DNA from 4 places in the Cohnella hashimotonis genome. Region 3 is predicted to be linked to each of the others. Evidence: predicted binding sites of a transcription regulator. Region 3 holds the regulator's gene; each other region holds the start of a gene.
The links. Region 3 encodes Rex, which represses fermentation and respiration genes when NADH is low (regulators of the CRP and FNR family bind a similar motif). Its sites were predicted from a motif close to TTGTGAAATATTTCACAA; they were not measured.
Positions count from the first base shown of each region.

Region 1: the regulator Rex is predicted to act here: its motif matches at 2,347-2,364, upstream of KB449_RS04025 (hemerythrin domain-containing protein).
Region 2: the regulator Rex is predicted to act here: its motif matches at 2,688-2,705, upstream of KB449_RS34310 (DUF1641 domain-containing protein).
Region 4: the regulator Rex is predicted to act here: its motif matches at 1,705-1,722, upstream of KB449_RS26705 (cytochrome ubiquinol oxidase subunit I).

Region 1 is NZ_JAGRPV010000001.1:1,031,377-1,036,042, reverse strand. It holds gene adhE (bifunctional acetaldehyde-CoA/alcohol dehydrogenase) at 1-919, opposite strand, end outside; gene KB449_RS04030 (DoxX family protein) at 1,030-1,578, opposite strand; gene KB449_RS04025 (hemerythrin domain-containing protein) at 1,742-2,269, opposite strand; gene KB449_RS04020 (transposase) at 2,720-3,664, shown strand; gene KB449_RS04015 (PAS domain-containing sensor histidine kinase) at 3,817-4,666, opposite strand, start outside.
Region 2 is NZ_JAGRPV010000001.1:8,592,545-8,597,210, reverse strand. It holds gene KB449_RS34320 (hypothetical protein) at 336-887, shown strand; gene KB449_RS34315 (NAD(P)/FAD-dependent oxidoreductase) at 948-2,129, opposite strand; gene KB449_RS34310 (DUF1641 domain-containing protein) at 2,166-2,597, opposite strand; gene KB449_RS34305 (CynX/NimT family MFS transporter) at 2,832-4,187, opposite strand; gene KB449_RS34300 (carbohydrate ABC transporter permease) at 4,446-4,666, shown strand, end outside.
Region 3 is NZ_JAGRPV010000001.1:2,775,156-2,779,821, forward strand. It holds gene dinG (ATP-dependent DNA helicase DinG) at 1-1,518, shown strand, start outside; gene KB449_RS11175 (redox-sensing transcriptional repressor Rex) at 1,515-2,267, shown strand; gene KB449_RS11180 (amidohydrolase) at 2,264-3,568, shown strand; gene KB449_RS11185 (cell wall elongation regulator TseB-like domain-containing protein) at 3,565-4,089, shown strand; gene KB449_RS11190 (hypothetical protein) at 4,332-4,666, shown strand, end outside.
Region 4 is NZ_JAGRPV010000001.1:6,710,622-6,715,287, reverse strand. It holds gene KB449_RS26720 (hypothetical protein) at 1-359, opposite strand, end outside; gene KB449_RS26715 (L,D-transpeptidase) at 547-1,062, opposite strand; gene KB449_RS26710 (hypothetical protein) at 1,130-1,348, opposite strand; gene KB449_RS26705 (cytochrome ubiquinol oxidase subunit I) at 1,778-3,172, shown strand; gene cydB (cytochrome d ubiquinol oxidase subunit II) at 3,239-4,249, shown strand; gene cydD (thiol reductant ABC exporter subunit CydD) at 4,251-4,666, shown strand, end outside.

The sequences.
Region 1 (4,666 bases), 1.7 Mb from region 3:
TGACTGCGTTGACCGCGCATTTCTCAGGATTGATGACGAGCCGCGATACGGCCTCGATTTCTTCTTTATTGAGGAAATAGCAGCCTTGGCGCGCCATGAGCGCCTTCGCCTGGTCGTAGATTGGCTCGTCGAGGATGACCGCTTGCTCTGATGCGCAAATCATGCCGTTGTCGAACGTCTTGGACAGGATCAGGTCGGTCACAGCCTGCTCGAGATCCGCCGTGCGTTCAATGAAGCAAGGGACGTTGCCCGGACCTACGCCTAACGCCGGCTTGCCGGTGCTGTAGGCCGCCTTCACCATCGCGGAACCGCCGGTGGCCAGCACGAGCGCGATGTCCTTGTGATTAATCAACAGCCCCGTCGCTTCAACGGAAGGGTGCTCGATCCACTGAATGCAATGCTCGGGCGCTCCGGCGGCCAGTGCCGCTTCGAGCAGCGTTCTCGCCGCGGCCGAGCTCGACTTCTGCGCCGACGGATGAAAAGCGAAGACGATCGGATTGCGCGTCTTGGCGGCGATCAGCGACTTGAACATCGTCGTCGAGGTGGGGTTCGTCACCGGCGTGATGCCGGCGATCACACCGACCGGCTCGGCGACCATGCGGTAGTTTTCGTAGACATTCTCCTCGATCACGCCTACCGTCTTCTCCGCCTTGATGCTGTGATAAATGTATTCCGTCGCGAAAATGTTCTTCGTGATCTTGTCTTCATAGACGCCTCTGCCGGTCTCCTCGACCGCGATCTTCGCGAGCGGCATATGCTGATCAAGTCCGGCCAAAGCCATCGCCTGCACGATCCGGTCGACCTGCTCCTGATTCAGCCGCATGTACGCTTCGAGCGCCCTGTTGGCTCGCTCCGCGAGCAGATTCACTTCGTCTTGCGCGGACATAAATTCGGCTTGCGCTTTTTCTTTCGTCGCCATCCTCGTGGCCTCCCGTCAAATATTGATTTCCTCCGTCGGTCTCGGCGGCCTGACGATATGGACGGCGGCCGGAGAACTCCGGCCGCCGTGCCAATCAGCCAGGCGATGAATCAGTGCGCGACAGGCGTGCCGTGCGTGCCGCCGTCATGCTTCTTGTCCGTGATGGCGTGCTTGATTTTGCCGAAGCCCTTGCGGATAAGCGGGAGCAGGTAGTAGTCGAGTCCGAAGCGTCCGGCATTGGCGCCCGCCGTGAAGACGATGAAGCCGAGGACGAGCAGCCATGGGTTCGTGCTTACGGTGCCCGCGAAGAGGAACAGCGTGTTGAGCAGCATTCCGAAGAAGGCGGCGGTTACCGTGAGTCCCCCGACGATCAGCCCTACGCCGATCAGGAACTCGCCAAGCGGGATAAGCACGTCGATCAATTTGACGTTCGGCAGCGCGAAGTGCTCGATGAAGTAGGTGTAGTTGGGGAAGATGACTTCGTTCGTCGCGTGGTCGGCTACCGGCTTGGCGACCGCTCCTTGCAGGAATCCTTTTGCAGTGAAACCGCCCGTCAGCTTATGCCATCCTGCGTCGATCCACTGCCAGCCGACATAGATACGGAGAAGCGTTACTGCGACTGCTGCCCATACGTTTTCTTTGAACCACTTGGTGACCATAATGGCCATCTCCCTTTTCGCCTTTAAGGCGTTTAATAGTGACTGTCGTTTGTCTTGCTCGCCTTACAACCTCAGTATGAAGGCTGCGATCCATTTCGAATGTGACGGATCTCACAATTCGTTATTATTTCTTGTGAATTTTTTCACTTATCTTCGCATGCCCTTAATAACTGTAAACGTTCGAGTGATCCTCCAAAGTATCGATGATCTCCTCCTCCTCGTTCAGCCGGTTCTTCAAGAAGGCGTAAGCTTGGAGAAGATAGGACGACAGCGCCTTCGCTTCCTCCGGCGAGATCGGCAGCACCGACTGTTCCAACGTGTTCAGGAAAGAGCCGATGAACCGTTCCGCGAGACCGTAATCCTGTTCCATGAGCGTGAACAGATCGGGCTCCGTCTCAAGGTACCATACCGCGTAGGGGAAGAGTTCCGTTTTTTCCCATGCGATATGCGCGCTCCACTCGGTCATGAAGTGCTTCACGCGTTCGTTCAGGATTCGGACATTAACGTTCAGGTGAATAATGTCCTCGTCCTTGCGTACCGTGCACACCTGCGCGTACAGGTCCGCGAGTTCCTCTTCCAAAGCGTCGTGCTCCTGCCGGGCTCTGACGACCGCATCGTTTAGCAGTGTGTATCGCTCGTCGTCGCCGCCGTAAGGCTTCAGCGCGTTGTCCGTGTTGGTTGTCGTTTTCATCGGTGGTTCCTCCTTCAGGTTTATCGGGGCATTGCTTCTTTTGATGAATTAAATATAACGTGATTCGGAATTAAGTAATGTGAAAAAAATCACAATATTGGAGCGGCCACGAAATAGACACAACCTCACTTCTCTCGTTTGAAAGACATCCCCTTCTTTCAGGAGCTGTCGTTTGTTGCCTGGTAACGCGCGGCGCGCGATGCTGGCTCAGTAGGGCGGGCAACTCGACTCTATTTATCCCGTTTTAACAATATCCCCTTTAGTAAGGAAAACCGATAAAGGGGGCCGATCGCGTTTTAACGACATCCCCTTCGAACAGGTTCATATCTTTCATGCAGCTAAGCAAGCGGATGATTGAGCAGCGTATTTTTGAGCAAAAAAAGAGCGTGCAATAAAACCTATTATCTGGTAATATGAGAACATTAGTTCCTATTAAAAGGGAGGATTCATATGTCCAGCGGTTTTTCGATTCGGGATTCCATACCTTGCTATGCCGAAGAAGATTGCGCTGGCGCGCTTTTTGCAGCCAAGTGGCCCGACGGCTTCCGTTGCCCCCGCTGCTGGCATTCACGTTACTACGATATAGCCTCCCGCGGACGCCGGCTTTTCGAATGCCGCTCCTGCTCCCATCAGACATCGCTTACGGCCGGCACCGCGCTCGAGGGCACGCGCACGCCGCTGACCAAGTGGTTCAAGGCCATGTACCTGATGCAATTCGGCATCAGCGCCGTGCTGCTCGCCGAGTTGATCTGCGTGACTTATAAGACCGCCTGGCTGATCAACCACAAATTGCGCCATGTCATCGGTGAACAAGATGGCGCCCGGCCTCTTGAGGGGAGCCTGCAACTGTTGGGTGAATATTACGGCTATGAATACCACCGGTATTTCAGCGATAAGCTCGCTCAGGGTGCGTTGAAACCGCAGCCGATCGTGATCGGTGCCTCGCTCGATCAGACGGGAGAGGTCGTTCATCTCAAAATGAAGGCCGTCGACGGAATCGATGGGACTGCCGTTCCTGGCAGAGGCGGTTCGGAGGATGAGGAAGCGGTGGAGCGGTTTTTGCATAACCATACTGCAAATCGCGGGGACTTCGGTAAAACGGAACTGCTGCAGCGCAGCCATCGCGGCCGCAAAGCGCCGCATCACGCATGGCTCGGCGTTGTACGTTGGTTGGCCTGGACGTTCGGCGGAATCGGCCCTAAGCATCTGCAGTCGTATTTGAACGAATTTTGTTTCCGCTACGTTTCCGGGAGCAGAACGCTGGAAGCGCTGATCGCGTGCATCGGCACATCGAGAACGATCACGTATCGAAGCTTGGTAAGCGCGCGTTCCGGCATTCGCCCGATCCGCTGGGCGTTTAGACAACCGGAACGGAGCAGGCGGCATGCCGGTTAAGCGCGGACCTTCAGCCGACTTGCCAGAATAGCATCGCTGCTCGGGCGCGCATCTTTCCCTGATTTAAGGGGATATTGTTAAAACACCGGAAAAAGGAACCTGTACGCGCGGAATATGGATATTCGTGGTATTGAAAGCAAGAGCTCCCAACTTCAACCAGCCGGTACCGTCAACGTGACGGTCGTGCCGTGGCCCGGTTCAGAATGCAGCTTTAATTCGCCGGAAACGGCACGCGCGCGTTCTTCCATGCTGAAAAGGCCGACGCCGGAGCTTGCCGACGTACGGATGAAGCCGACGCCTTTGTCCATAATAACGACCCGAATTAGACCGTCGATCTCCCGCAGCGATACGAAGGCTTCGGACACGCCAGCATATTTGCCGACATTGGTCAGCGCTTCCTGGACGACGCGGTAGATGGTCGTCTCGGCGAGAAGCGCCGGACGGCGCTTAAGCTCGCAATCGAAGCGCACCTGGATCCCGTAATGGCCCTCGAAGTGCTCGATGTAAGTCCGAAGCGCCGGCACGACGCCGAGGTCGTCCAGCACGGACGGCCGCATCTCCCAGGCGAGTCCCCGGACCTCCGACATCAGCTGCGATACTTGCTGTCCCAGCATCGCGAGGCCCTCGTCCTCCCGTTCGGCCAGCAGCCGATCGATCGTGATCTTGAAGAAGAACAAGCTCTGTCCGATTCCGTCGTGCAAATCCCGAGAAAAGCGCCGTCGCTCTTCCTCCTGAATTTGCATCATCTGTGCCAGCATCGACTGCAGCTCGGCTTCCGCCTCCTTGAGGCGCGTGACCTCGTGGCGGATCGCCAGGTATTGATACGGATGGCCTTCGCCGTCCGCGAACGGCACGATGGTCGTATCTACCCAATACTCGCGCCCAGTTTTGCCCCGGTTTTTAATCTCCCCGCGCCACACTCGGCCGGACGAGATCGTCGTCCAAAGTTCTTTCATGAACGATTTGCCATGGTAGCCCGAGTTGACGAGACGATGATCTTGT
Region 2 (4,666 bases), 5.8 Mb from region 3:
TTAAGGTTCTGCATGATCGCCGCGAACATAAACGATAACGATTCTCAATATCACTTGGACTATATTACCGGATAATTGGCGAAATGGCAAGACGCCAGCCCGGAACAAAAACAAATCCAATTATAAAGTTATTATTTATGAAAACTGTTCCATTTCCTGGTCAATTGCATTTATTCCACAAATCACTTTTATTTGTAATAATATAGAATTATTATAAATGAGAGAGCAATTATGAGGAAAAGGTTTTTCTCATTGACTGATCTCTTTACCGATCCAGCCGATTTTTCCGGTGAGGTCGTTTATAACCCTTAATCAAGTTTAAGGAGGATAACTTTATGAAAATCAAAAAACTAATTGTGGTTTCTGCCCTGGCGATATCAATTACTGGAGCTGGTATACTGGCCACCAAAGTTACGGATGCATCAAATGAGCCAAACTTGGCAGAGAAATTAGATCAAGGAACCGCTCATATCAACTACGAACAACCCATGTTTGACCGTATCAAGGACAAAAGCGTCGTAAAGAAGATCCAGGACAGCTGGGATCGCGCACTGAAAGTGCTTGAAGCAAACAAGATCGAAGCTGTACAAGACGACAAGGCTTGGGAACTCATCAACAGCGGAGATGTGGATATTGAGTTTACCAATCATTTGACGCAAAAAGAAGCCTTCTCATTTAATGCTGCCTTTAATTCCGAAGTAAAGAAAGAAGCATTAAAGTCTGGCGACTATTGGCCGGCACTGCTTCTTAACAAATCCGAAGGAAAAGCGATACTGTTCTGGGAGCGGGTAAACGGCGAGGTGGTCGTCGTGAATCTAAATCAAAATCTTAGCAAGGGTACGACACCGAGTTGGTCTGTGGAAGGCCCGGCGCTAGAGTATAAATAAAAAAGTCGTTCCTAGTCCGGCATACACCGGACAGGAACGACTTTTTTCTGAGCGAAAACCCTATTCAAGCACCGCGAACAGACCCTTGATGTGCGTCAGATAGCGGATGTTGCTCATTTCCTTCATCAGCGTCGCAGGGAAGCCCTTAAAGCGGGTGCCGCTCGCACCGACGGTGCCGACCGCGTCCTTGCGGCCGAGGCTGCCCAGCGTACCGGAGAATACCGGTTGGAACGTGTCTTGCACGCCGCCCTTGATTACGGCAGCCAGGTTGTGGCCGATGAGCTCGCCCATTTGCCAGGCCAGCTGTGCAGTCGGCGGATACGGACGCGCGCCTTCGCCAGGGATGACGACCGCGCAGTCGCCTGCGAGATAGACGTCAGGGTGCGAAGTCGATTGGAGCGTATCGGTAACCGAGGCGCGGCCGCGGTTCACTTCGATGCCGCAGTTCGCGACGATCTCGTGGCCTTGGACGCCGCCGGTCCAGATGATGGTGTTGGACTTGAGCGTGCGGCCGTCCTTCAGGGAGACGGTGTCCTTGGAAGCTTCGGTGATCGCTACGCTGATGATGAACTCGACGCCGCGCTTCTCGAGGCTCGCTTGGGCGCGGGCGATGAGCTCCGGCGGGAAGATCGGCAGAATCGCCGGGCCGGCTTCCACGACGTAGAGCTTGATGTCGGCCGGGTCGATGCCCTTGGCGCGTGCGACTTCAGGCAGCTTGTCGGCGAATTCGCCGACGAGCTCGATGCCCGTCAGGCCGCCGCCGCCGACGACGATCGTTGCGTCGGCCGGGTCCTTGGACGCCTTGTAGGCGTCAAGGCGCGCATGAACGTGCTCGCGGATCTTGTTGGCGTCGCTGACGGACTTCAGCACGAAGCTGTTCTCTTGCAGTCCCGGAATGCCAAAGTAAGCCGTCTCGGAACCGAGGGCGATGACGAGGTTGTCGTACGTGTACGAGCCGCCGCCTGCCGTCGTTACCTTTTTGTCGTTCGGCTTGATCTCCTTGACCGTATCGATGATCACATTGATGCCTTGGTTCTTCAGCAACTTGGCAAGCGGCAGCGCAACAGCAGGTTCGCTGATCGTGCCTGCAGCCAGCCGGTGCAGCTCGGTAATGATCTGGTGGGTCGGATAACGGTTGATGACCGTAATCGCCGCTTCGTGGACGCTCAGGTGCTGACGAGCCGTCAGCGCGCTCAGCAATCCGCCGTAACCGCCGCCCAGGATCAAGATTTGTTTAGCCATGGTCCATCCTCCGTTCGTGAGTCAGTGGTTTGGGGATTAGCGTTGCTGCTGGCGCTCCGCCAGTACGTTCAGGAATGCTTGGGTGTAGCGCAGCGTCTTCTGCACTTGCGGATCCTTCAGCATCTTGAGCAGACCGAACAGGCCCACAGCCTGCGTGTCGGCTTCGGCGCGGTCGCCCGCTTCGATGGCTGCAGATGCGAGACCCTTGGCCTTGTCGACGACCGGCGTGAAAAACTCGACGATGCCCGCCTTCGTATCGTTGATGAAAACTTGGTCCTTCGCGAGGCCGGAAGCGAAGTCGTACGCCGCGGTCAGCGTCGTCACCATCTCGGTCAGCTTGGGCAGGTTGTCCACCAGCGTAGTGAGCGATTGTTGAACTTCCGGCTTCATCAGTTGATCCAGCACATCCTGGGCCTTTTGCGCGTCGACGGCTTGCTCGGCGCCTTGCGATTGCGGTGTGGTAGTCATGAGACAAAGTCCTCCTTTACAGTAAGGTCATGCGGTCTCTTGCGATTCTCCGTCTCGGCGGACGAAGGGGCACGGGGAGGCGGGCGACATTTGTACCATTTTTCACATAAAAAGGCGTGCCGCTATTCCTTTGGCTTCTTCGTATTCGATCCGGAAGGTCGAAATGAACCCTTGTTCCCCATTTTACACCCGTTTGCGTCCCAGATGTAAAAAAATTAAAAAGGTTAATTGTGTCTATTTTGTGTCAGAGCTTGTCGGATTGTTGGACGCTTGCGCGGAAGTTGACGAGACGTAGGCGGCGCGGCTCGAACCGAGCCCGAACAGCGCAGCCAGCGCCACGACAACGACCATCACGACAAGCGGCGTCTGCCAGCCGCCGGAGCGGTCGTGAACGAAGCCGATAAAAGCAGGGCCGACGGCCGCCACGAGGTAGCCCACGAACTGGGCCATGCCCGACAGCTCCGTCGCCTCGGATGCGGTGCGCGTACGCAGCGAGAAAAACACGAGGCAGAGGCTGAAGCTCGCGCCCGCGCCGATCCCGATCAGGAGCACCCACGCAACCGTAAGAGGCCCGGTGCCGGAATCGAAAAGCAGGCCCCCGTAACCGACGAGCAGCATCGCCATGACGACCGCCATGATGCCCCGCTGGCTCGGACGCCGCGCAGCCAGCACCGGCGCGAGGAAGTTCGCGGGCAAGCCGATGATCTGCATGAGCGACAGCATCCACCCCGCCGTGCCCGGGCTCATCCCGCGGTCCTGCAGAAGCTCCGGCAGCCAGGTGACGTTGACGTAAAAAATGATCGATTGGAAGCCCATGAAGAGCGATACCTGCCACGCTAGCGGGGACCGCCAAGGGCGCGCGGACGCCGAAGCCGGACGGCTGACGCCCCGCTCGCGCCGGCCGCGGCTGACCTGCGGCAGCCAGGCGACCATCGCCAGCGCCGAGGCGAGCCCCCATACGCCGAGCGCGCCGCGCCAGCCGAAGCCCGGCGCGTCCGCGATCGGAATGCTGACGCCGGATGCGATGCCGGCGACGAGCGTCAGCGCGACCGAATAGATGCCGGTCATGAGGCCTGCGCGGTTCTCGAAGTCCCGCTTGATGAGCGCGGGCACGAGCACGTTGCCCACGCCGATGCCGATACCGATCAATACGGTGCCCGCGAACAACAGCGCCGAATAAGGCGCGGCACGCACGATCACGCCCACCGTGATCAAGGCCATGCCGGCAAGCAGCATGTTCTCCGCGCCGAAGCGGCGCGACAGCTTGGGCGCTACCGGCGAGATCACGGCGAAGGCAAGCAGGCCGAGCGTCGTGAGCATGCCGGCGCCCGCGCCGGACAGGCTCAGGTCGTCCTTGATCCGGCCGACGACCGGACCGACCGCCGTTAAGGCGCCGCGCAGGTTGGCCGCGATGAGCACGATGCCGACGGCCAGCCAGAGCAGCCGTCCGCGTTTCGCTTTCACCTCGCGCTCGCGTTCCTGGGCAATCTCCAGCTCGAGCTCGCGCCGGGATTGCGCGCCTTCTTGTTCAGAATGCGCGTACGCATCCGCCGCCGGCCGCGAATTGTGTATTTTCGTCTGTTTGTTCAATTCTTTCATCCTCCAGCGCGTCCGCGGCTCGCTTGAATAGCGTGCGCTTTCGTCCGTCATGCGATTCAACCTTCAGGCGTCGCCATCCGTTCCGCTTAGCATTGTAACACAGTGCGGTCCCCTCCAAATTTCAAAAAGCCGAAAAAAAGAGAAGCAACATGAATTTTACATCATTTTGAATCCATTCCCACGCTTGTATGCTAGACGTAATTCAAGCCGCCCGCCGCTCGCCGGGCAGCGCAGCAAGGAGAGATGGAAGTGGCAAAATGGTCGCTCGGCAAAAGAGAGCACGCAAGCTGGGCCTTGTTTATCGCACCGGCGTTTCTGATCTATACGATTATCTTTTTGGGGCCCGTCGTCACCAGCTTTTATTACAGCATGACGAACTGGAACGGGCTCTCCAAGACGATGGACTTCGTCGGCCTGCGCAACTTCGCGCATCTGGCGTCGGACGCGGCCTTCCTCAAGGCGCTCCGCAA
Region 3 (4,666 bases):
TCACAGCTGACTGGCACGGCCGAGAGCGCGAGCGGCACGTGGGCGGAGAAGCTGGAGGAGCTGCTGCCGCGCGTGCAGGAGCTTCGGGAATCTTGGGAACAATGGACGGACAGGCTTTACGCGCTGCTTGCCTCAGGCGCCGCTGCCGACGAGACGGGTGGGCTTAGCTACCGGCTGAAGTCGGATGCGCTGCCGAGGGACTGGGATTCGATCCGCGTTGACGGGGATAATGTCGTGCTGCGGCTCTCGGATCTCGTGCGTCCGCTGGAGAAGCTGCTCGCGGAGATCCGCGACCGCAGCGAGGAGCTTGCCCTGCAGAGCCTGCTGACCGACATGAACGGCACGGTCAAGGAGCTGTCTTCCGTCCGCGGCGATCTGCAGTCGTTCGTCTCGATGGCGGAGGCGGAGTGCGTCTATTGGATCGAGGGACACAGCCAGTACAAGAACCGTTCGTTATGGATGTACATCGTGCCCGCAGACGTGAGCGGCCTGCTGAAGGAAGGCTTGTTTGGTCAAAAGGAAAGCATCGTGCTCACGTCCGCAACGCTGACGGTAGACAAGTCGTTCCAGTACGTCAAGGAGCAGCTCGGCCTTGACGAGGCGGAGCAGCAGGGAAGACTGCGTACCGCTCAGCTCCCTTCGCCGTTTAACTACCGACAGCAGGCGCTGCTGCTCATCCCCCGCGACTTTCCGTCAATCAAGGGAAGAGACGGCGAAGCCGCGTTCTTACAGGCGCTGACGACATCGATCGCCGAGGTGGCGACCGAAACCCGCGGCCGTATGCTTGTGCTGTTCACCTCGCACAAGATGCTGAAGACCGTTTACGAGCCGCTCAAGTCCGCGCTCGCGCCGGCCGATATTCAAGTGCTCGGTCAGGGAATGGACGGCAGCAGCCGAAGCCGGCTGACGAGCCAGTTCATGGAGCAGCCGCGCTCGGTGCTGCTCGGCACGAGCAGCTTCTGGGAGGGCGTCGACCTTCCGGGGGATGCCCTGACTTGTCTCGCGATCGTCCGGCTGCCGTTCCAGCCGCCGAACCATCCGGTGACGGAGGCCAAGAGCGAGCGTCTGACGGCGCAGCGCAAAAATCCGTTCATGAAGCTGTCGCTGCCGCAGGCGGTCATCAAGTTCAAGCAGGGCTTCGGCAGACTCGTGCGAACTGCCTCGGACAAGGGGATCGTCATCTTGTACGATACGCGCGTCATCGATACGAGCTACGGCAAATATTTTTTGTACTCGCTGCCCGGACCCAAAATGGAGCATCTGCCGCTCGCTGGCCTGGTGCCGCGCGTGAGAGAATGGCTGCAGCCGGCGAATGCAGCCGCGACCGCCGAAGCTGCGGCCGACGCAGAAGCCGGCTCCGATACCGGCTCCAATATCCGCTCCGATACTGGCTCCGATACCGGCTCCGATACCGGCGAGCAGGAGGACAAGACTCGGGAGAAGACCAAGCCCAAACGAACCAGAACGAAGAAACCGAAGCAGGAAAGCGATGCGACGGAAGGAGAAGTCACCAGTTGAAGCAAATCAAAATATCTGAAGCGGTCGTCCGGCGCCTTCCGATTTACCTGCGTTATCTGAATGAACTCAGCATCAGCGACGTCCAGACGGTGTCCTCGCAGGATCTCGGAGACAAGCTCGATCTCAATCCTGCCCAGATCCGCAAGGATCTTGCCTACTTCGGCGAGTTCGGGCGTAAGGGCGTCGGCTACAATGTCGGATACTTGATCGAGAAGATCCGTCATATTCTCAATCTCGACCGTCCGATCCATGTGGCGCTCGTGGGCGCCGGCAACCTTGGCCGGGCCCTTTGCAACTACAATATGTACCTGAAGGACAATATGAAGATCGTATCGGTGTTCGACGACGATCCGGCCAAAAAGGGCGTGGCGATCGGCCATTTGACCGTTAACCCGATTCAGATGCTTCCGCACGAAGTAAAGGACAAGGACATCTCGATCGGAATCATCACCGTGCCGGCGAGCGAAGCGCAGAAGGTCGCGGACCGCTTCGTCGAAGCGGGGATCCGGGCGATCCTGAACTTTGCGCCGACGGTGCTGAAAATACCGGCAGGCATCCGCATTCACCACGCTGATTTTACGAGCGACCTGCTAAGCCTGGCTTATTATATGGATCACGATCTGGATTCGGACGGGGCGAAGGAGCGCGGCTTATCCGAAGACGCAGTAGAAGTAGAAGTAGAAGTAGAAGTAGAAGTAGAAGTAGAAGTAGAAGTAGAAGTAGTAGAAGGAGAAGGAGCGGGAAAATGAAACGTTGGCTAATCGAGAACGGCATTTTTGCGGAGCTGTCCGCGGAGCGGCAAATTTTCGAGGGGTGGCTATTCGTTGAGGGCGGTTATATCACCGCCTCCGGCGAAGGCGACGCCCCGGCGGAGCTTCGCGATCAGGCGGAGGAGGTCGTGAACGGCAAAGGACTGCTGTTCCTGCCCGGTCTGATCAATACGCACGGACATGCGGCGATGTCGCTGCTGCGCGGACTGGCGGACGATCTCGTGCTGCAGGATTGGCTTGAGAATCATATGTGGCCGATGGAAGCGAAATTTACGGGCGAGGACGTCTATTGGGGCACATCCCTTGCCGCCGCCGAAATGATACTGAGCGGAACGACGACCTTCGTCGATATGTACGATCATATGGACAAAGTCGCCGAGGTGGCGGTCCAGGCGGGTCTGCGGGCTACGCTTACTCGCGGCGTTATCGGACTTTGTCCGCCGGACGTCCAGACGGCGAAGCTAAACGATGCCGTGCAGTTCGCGAAGGACTGGCAGGGCGCGGCAGACGGCCGCATCCAAGTGATGATGTCGCCGCATTCGCCGTATACTTGCCCGCCCGACTATATCGAACGCATCGTGGCCGCGGCACATGAGCTCGATCTGCCGCTGCATACGCACATGTCCGAGACCGCTGCCGAAGTAGCGCTCAACGTCAAGCAATACGGCGCGCGTCCGGTCGAGCATCTGGACAAGCTCGGGCTCTTTTCCCGTCCGTCGCTCGTTGCCCACGCCGTTCATCTGAACGACGACGAGATCGCGCTGCTCGCGGAGCGCCGCGTCGCCGTCTCGCATAATCCGGTCAGCAATCTGAAGCTGGCCAGCGGCGTAGCGAGAGTGCCGGATTTGCTAACCGCCGGCGTGACCGTCTCGCTGGGAACGGATAGTGCGGCCAGCAACAACAATCTCGACCTGTTCGAAGAGATTCGGCTTGCGGCGCTGCTCCATAAGGGCGTAACGGGCGATCCGACGGCGGTTCCCGCTGTAGAGGCGCTGCGCATGGGCACGCTGTACGGGGCCCGTTCGATCGGTCTCGGCGACGTGACCGGCAGCCTGCGTCCGGGCTTTAAGGCCGACATCACCGCCGTTTCGATCGACAAACCGCATTTTATGCCGCGCACCGATTATATTTCCCATCTCGTCTATTCGGCCAGCGGCGCGGACGTTGCCCATGTGTGGGTGGACGGCAAGCGCATCTTGCGCGATCGCGAGCTGCTGACGCTTGACGTCGAACGGATTCGCTTCGAAGCGCAGCGCTGCTTCGAGAGGCTGCGGGGATGACGCCGAGCCGCATCGCGGAGCGGAGACGGCAGTCGCCTTGGACAGGTTGGCGGCTGAGCTTGATCGTCCTTGGCTTTCTCGTCTTCGTTGCGGTCGTATTCGTCGTCTATATCCGGAGCGCGGATGCCGAATACCGGGTCGAGGAACGCGCTGCGATCGCCAAGGCCAAGCAGGAAGCGGGGCTTAAGAAGATCGACAGCGTCTCCAAGCATGTATGGGACGATTCGGTCTGGGTCGTCGAGGGCAAGGACGCCTCGAATACGGCCTGGTTCGTATGGGAGCGTCAGGACGGTTCGGTCAAGGAGAAGGTTGCCGACGGCTTGAGCGAAGACGGCATCAGGGACCGCTTTAAAGCGGATCGTCCCGGCAAAAAAATCGTGCGTCTGCTGCCGGGCTGGTTTTCGGAACAACCAGCTTGGGAGATTCGTTATATCGACAATCCCGATTCCAAGCGGCAAGCGATCGTCTTTTATTCCTTCAAGGATGGAACCGCGCTTAAAACGTACAATTTGGTCTCATAAAATAAAAAAAGCTTTAAGTAGATCGCTTTAAAATTCGAATATTTACGGCCTGCGCTCCTTATGGCGCGGGTCTTTTTTTTTGTGCGACCTATCTTTTACCCCGTTCGCAAATATTTGACACAACTTTTTAAGCGTTGATATATATTTAGTCTATCAATATATGATATACTATCTGATGTATTGTTGAAGCAGAGGGCGTAATGACAACATTTTATATCAGACTAAAGGAGGCCAATGCCTAAATGAAATTGCGAATCCTTCCTATAGCGACGACGGCCGTGGTATCGGTGGCGCTGTTGTTCGGCGGATGGTTTGCTTATCGTCATTATGGCGTGGAGCAGCCGCTAGACCGTGCTGCGGCGAAAGTGCCAGGCGTCGAATCGGCCAGCTCGAACATGAATGCGGACAACGTTACGATCAAGGTGAAGCTTAGCGATTCCGCGGATTTGGCGGATGTATATAGAACGGTCAAGGAAGAAGGCGCACGTGCGATCGGCTCGAAGAGCTTGAAGCTGATCGCGGAGAATTCGGACAATGAAGCGCTCGAGAAAATCTGGCGTTCGGCATTGTTCGACGT
Region 4 (4,666 bases), 3.9 Mb from region 3:
CCGTCGAAGAGCGGCTTGTACTTGGCTTGCGCAGTCTTGACCTGTCCATCCAGCTTGGCGATCTCGGCTGCGTCGATGTCCTTGATCCGCTGCTTGGCCGTCTTCAACTGCTGTTCGTTGCGTTCGTGGAGGGCGGCGGTCGCTGCGTCCGTCTGATCGCCCTTGGCCTCCAGCGATCGCAGCGTATCGTATTGAGACGCGATCTTGGTGCGCAGCTCCGGCTCCGCTGCCGCATTCATCTTGTCGTAAGCGGTCTTGGCCGCCGTCGAGAACGTGAACGAAGCGGCGTCAGAAACGCCTGGCGATATCGCAAACCACATCAGTACCGCTGCAAACACCCATTTACATCCCCATCGCATAACGAAATTCCTCCCCAAAAAGTGGATTGGACAGCAAAAAAGCACCAGCAAGCAAGGCTGTGGCCTTGACTCGCGGGTGCTTCCCCTGTCGGATGAAAAGTATTTTGTTCGTTCACTATACACGGAAACAAAGGTGGAAGTCAATCCCTTTTAGGGAACGTACATTCTCGTCCGGAGGGGCGGCGGATTACTTTTGGATGAGTACCGGTGTTTTGCTCGGAACCTCCTCGTACAGCCAACGGACGTCTTTGTTATGCATCCGGATGCAGCCGGACGATACATATTTGCCGATGGACTTTTCATTGTTCGTGCCATGGATGCCGTATGCGTAGGATACATTTCCGTTTTTGAGCGTTACTTTGAGGCCGAGCCAGCGATCGCCCAATGGATTTTTGGGATCACCGCCTTTGATCTTCTCTTTGTAATAAGGGCGATTTTTAATTTTCTCCTGAATGACGAAAAGGCCCTCGGGCGTGTACGAAGGTTTGGCACCGGTCGCTACGGGGAATGTTTTGACGAGCTTGCCTTCCTTAAAGTAAGCCAGTTTATTGAGCGATTTGTCGATGACGATGAAATTTTCGTAGCCGCTGTACTTTGCGTTCAGCTTGATCTGGGCGGCCGAGGCCGCGGACGCGGTACCCAAAGGAATCAGACAGGTCAAGCATACGATAAGACCGAGGAATGCCAAATAAGCTTTTTTCAATTGAATCGCCTCCTTGCGCTGTTCCCCATGGATATGCGCGAGAGGAGGCGAATATGGTTGGATAGGCTCAGGTTCTCCGCTTCAATTCGAAAAATTCGCAGTCTCGCCTATTGTGATAGGCCAGCTCGCTGACACTGGATTGAATGACGACGGTATTGTCGTCAAAGCGAAGAATGACGCCGCCGCTGTCCACGATATGGTCGTTTTTGAACACGCGCATGCGAAGCTGACGCTCCATCGCCTCTTGGAAATCCGTGTCCGTTAGCAGCCTGCGGTTGATTGACATAGGTGGCCCCCCTTTCTTAGCCTGACTCTATCCATCATAATGCCGCGGAGGGCGCAAATCCAGAGGGAACGGCCGGTGGAGCGGATACTTGGGGCGGCTTAGTGTTTTAAAGCGTTTTAACGATATCCCCTTCGCACAGGAAACGCTCTGGGAATCGATTGGGGAATCGATTTGCTCATGCTCCCTTTCTTGCGCTCGCGACCGTCTCTACCCCTGACTGAGGGGATATTTGCTCGTCGCCTGACTGAAGGGGATACCGTTCAAACGGGGCAAAATGCGATGTCATCCCTGAAAACGCGCGCCGCCTCGCGGCATTTTTGTGACGATTTGCGACGTCTCGCAGGGTTCTAACCGTATTGTGACATCGATCACATGCCGGCATGCGCTCCGCCGCTATAATGGGCTTCGAGTGAGAGAGGAGGCCTATTTGTGGATGCATTGGATCTGGCGCGATGGCAGTTCGGCGTCACCACGATTTATCATTTTTTGTTCGTGCCTTTATCGATCGGGCTTGCCTACCTGATCGCCTTCATGAACACGCTCTACGTCGTCAAGAACGACGAGAAGTACAAGAAGCTGACCCAGTTCTGGGGCAGGCTGTTCCTCCTGAACTTCGCGGTGGGCGTCGTGACGGGGATCATGCAGGAGTTCCAGTTCGGGATGAACTGGGCGGATTACTCGCGCTACGTCGGCGCCGTGTTCGGCGGACCGCTGGCGGTGGAGGCGCTCGTCAGCTTTTTCCTCGAGTCTACGTTCCTCGGCATCTGGATCTTCGGCTGGGACAAACTGCCCAAGAAGGTGCACCTGGCGGCGATCTGGCTCGTCGCGATCGGGGCGACGCTGTCGGCGCTGTGGATTCTGGCGGCCAACTCGTTTATGCAGGAGCCTGTAGGCTACGTCATCAACAACGGCCGCGCGGAAATGTCGAACTTCTTCGCCTTGCTGGGCAACAAGCAGCTGTGGGTCGAGTTCCCGCACGTGATCTACGGGGCGTTGTGCACCGGCGGCATGTTTGTCGTCGGCATCAGCGCCTACAAGATGCTGCGCAAGCATCAGACGGAAGCGTTCAAGGCGTCGTTCTCGATCGGGATGGTCGTGACGCTCGTCGGCAGCATCCTTACGGCGTTCGCGGGTCACGAACAGGCGCAGCACCTGATGGAATCACAGCCGATGAAGATGGCGGCGGCCGAGGCGCTCTGGGAGACGACGGGCGAGCATGCGCCGTGGACCGTCGTGGCCGCGATCGATCCGGGGGCCAAGCAGAACGCGGCGAAGCTGGAGGTGCCTTATCTGCTGAGCGTGCTGTCCTACAACAAGCTGAGCGGGTCTGTGCCGGGCATGAACGAGCTGCAGGCGAAGTACGAGCAGGAGTACGGTCCCGGCAATTATATCCCGCCCGTCCGCACCACGTTCTGGAGCTTCCGCGTCATGCTCGTGTCGGGCATGCTCATGATTCTCGTCGCGCTGCTCGGTGTCTGGAAAATGTATCGCGGGAAAGTGTTGAACAGTCCGCGATTCCTCTGGTGGATGATGCCGGCGATGGCGCTGCCGTGGCTCGGCAATCTGTCCGGCTGGGTGATGACCGAGGTAGGGCGGCAGCCCTGGACGGTGTTCGGCCTGGCCAAGACGGCGGACGGCGTGTCCCCGCTCGTATCAAGCGGCATGGTGCTGACCTCGCTGATCGGCTTCACGGTCGTATACGGCCTTTTGGCGGCGGCGCTCGTCTATTTGATTGTTCACTTCGTCCGCAAGGACGACATGGCCGCGGATGCGTCGCACAAGGCGCATGCGAATCCGGGCAATCCGGCGCTGCCGATTCTCTAAAGCGGCGTCCGGACTGGTCGAAGCTCATCTATCTAACGCATACGAAAGAGAGGCGACGATATCGCCATGCTGGAGACGTTATGGTTTATATTGGTGACCGTGCTGTTCATCGGCTTCTTCTTCCTTGAAGGCTTCGACTTCGGGGTGGGCATGCTGACGAAAATCATCGGACGCGGCGACACGGACCGCCGGGTCATGATCAACACGATCGGACCGGTCTGGGACGGCAACGAAGTATGGCTTATCACGGCGGGCGGGGCGATCTTCGCCGCCTTCCCGAACTGGTACGCGACGCTGTTCAGCGGCTTCTACATGGCGCTGTTTCTCATGCTGATCGCGCTTATCGGGCGCGGCGTCGCGTTCGAATTCCGCAGCAAGCTGGAGAGCGCGCGGTGGCGGGCGACGTGGGACTGGATCATTTTCTTCGGCAGTTTGCTGCCGCCGCTGCTCTGGGGCGTGGCGCTCGCCAACCTGATGCGCGGCGTGCCGATCGACCAGACGACCAATTATGTAGGCTCGTTCTGGGATTTGCTGTCCCCTTACGCGGTGCTCGCGGGACTCAGCATCGTGCTGCTGTTCCTGCTGCACGGCTCGTTGTTCCTGTCGCTCAAGACGACGGGCGAGCTGCGCGATCGCGCCCTTGGCTTCGCCAAGCGGATCGGCGCATGGACGAGCGGCGCGCTGCTCGTGTTTGTCGTCCTGAGTTATTTTGAAACGGATATGTTCACGCGCCACGGCATCTTCCCCGGCATGGTGCCGGTATCGGCCGGGTTCGCGCTGCTGTCGGTGCCGTTCCTGATCAAGGCCGAGCGGGACGGCTGGGCGTTCATCATGACGGGACTGACGATCGTGCTGTCGACGGTCACCGTGTTCATGTCGCTGTTCCCGCGCGTCATGATCTCGTCGCTGAATCCGGATTGGTCGCTGACCATTCACAACGCTTCGTCGAACGAATATACGCTCAAGGTCATGACGATCGTCGCCTGCAGCGTGCTGCCGTTCGTGCTGGCCTATCAGATCTGGACGTACTGGGTGTTCCGCAAGCGCGTGACCCCGGCCGACCACCTGGACTACTGACATGCTGCGGGAGCTGTTCCGCCAGGTGTCCGGCGTGCGCAAGCTGTTCGCCTTCAGCATCGGACTCGGTCTCGGCGCGGGCATGCTGCTGATCCTCGAAGCGGCATGGATCGCGGATATCGCGGACCGGGCGTTCCTCCGGGGCTCGCCGCTTGCGCCGCTGCTGCCGGCCTTCTGCGTGCTGCTGCTGTGGATCGCGCTGCGCGCCGTGCTGCAGACGGCAGGCGAGCATGCGTCCGCTCAGATGGCGCTGCGGATTAAAGGGGAGCTGCGCGTCCGCCTGATCGCCAAGCTGGCGGAGCTGGGCCCGCGGAGCATCGGCGGCGAGCGCTCGGGCGAGCTGCTCGGCACGGTCCATGAGGGCGTGGAGCAACTGGAAGCGTACTTGTCGAAATATTTGCCGCAGGTCGCGCTGTC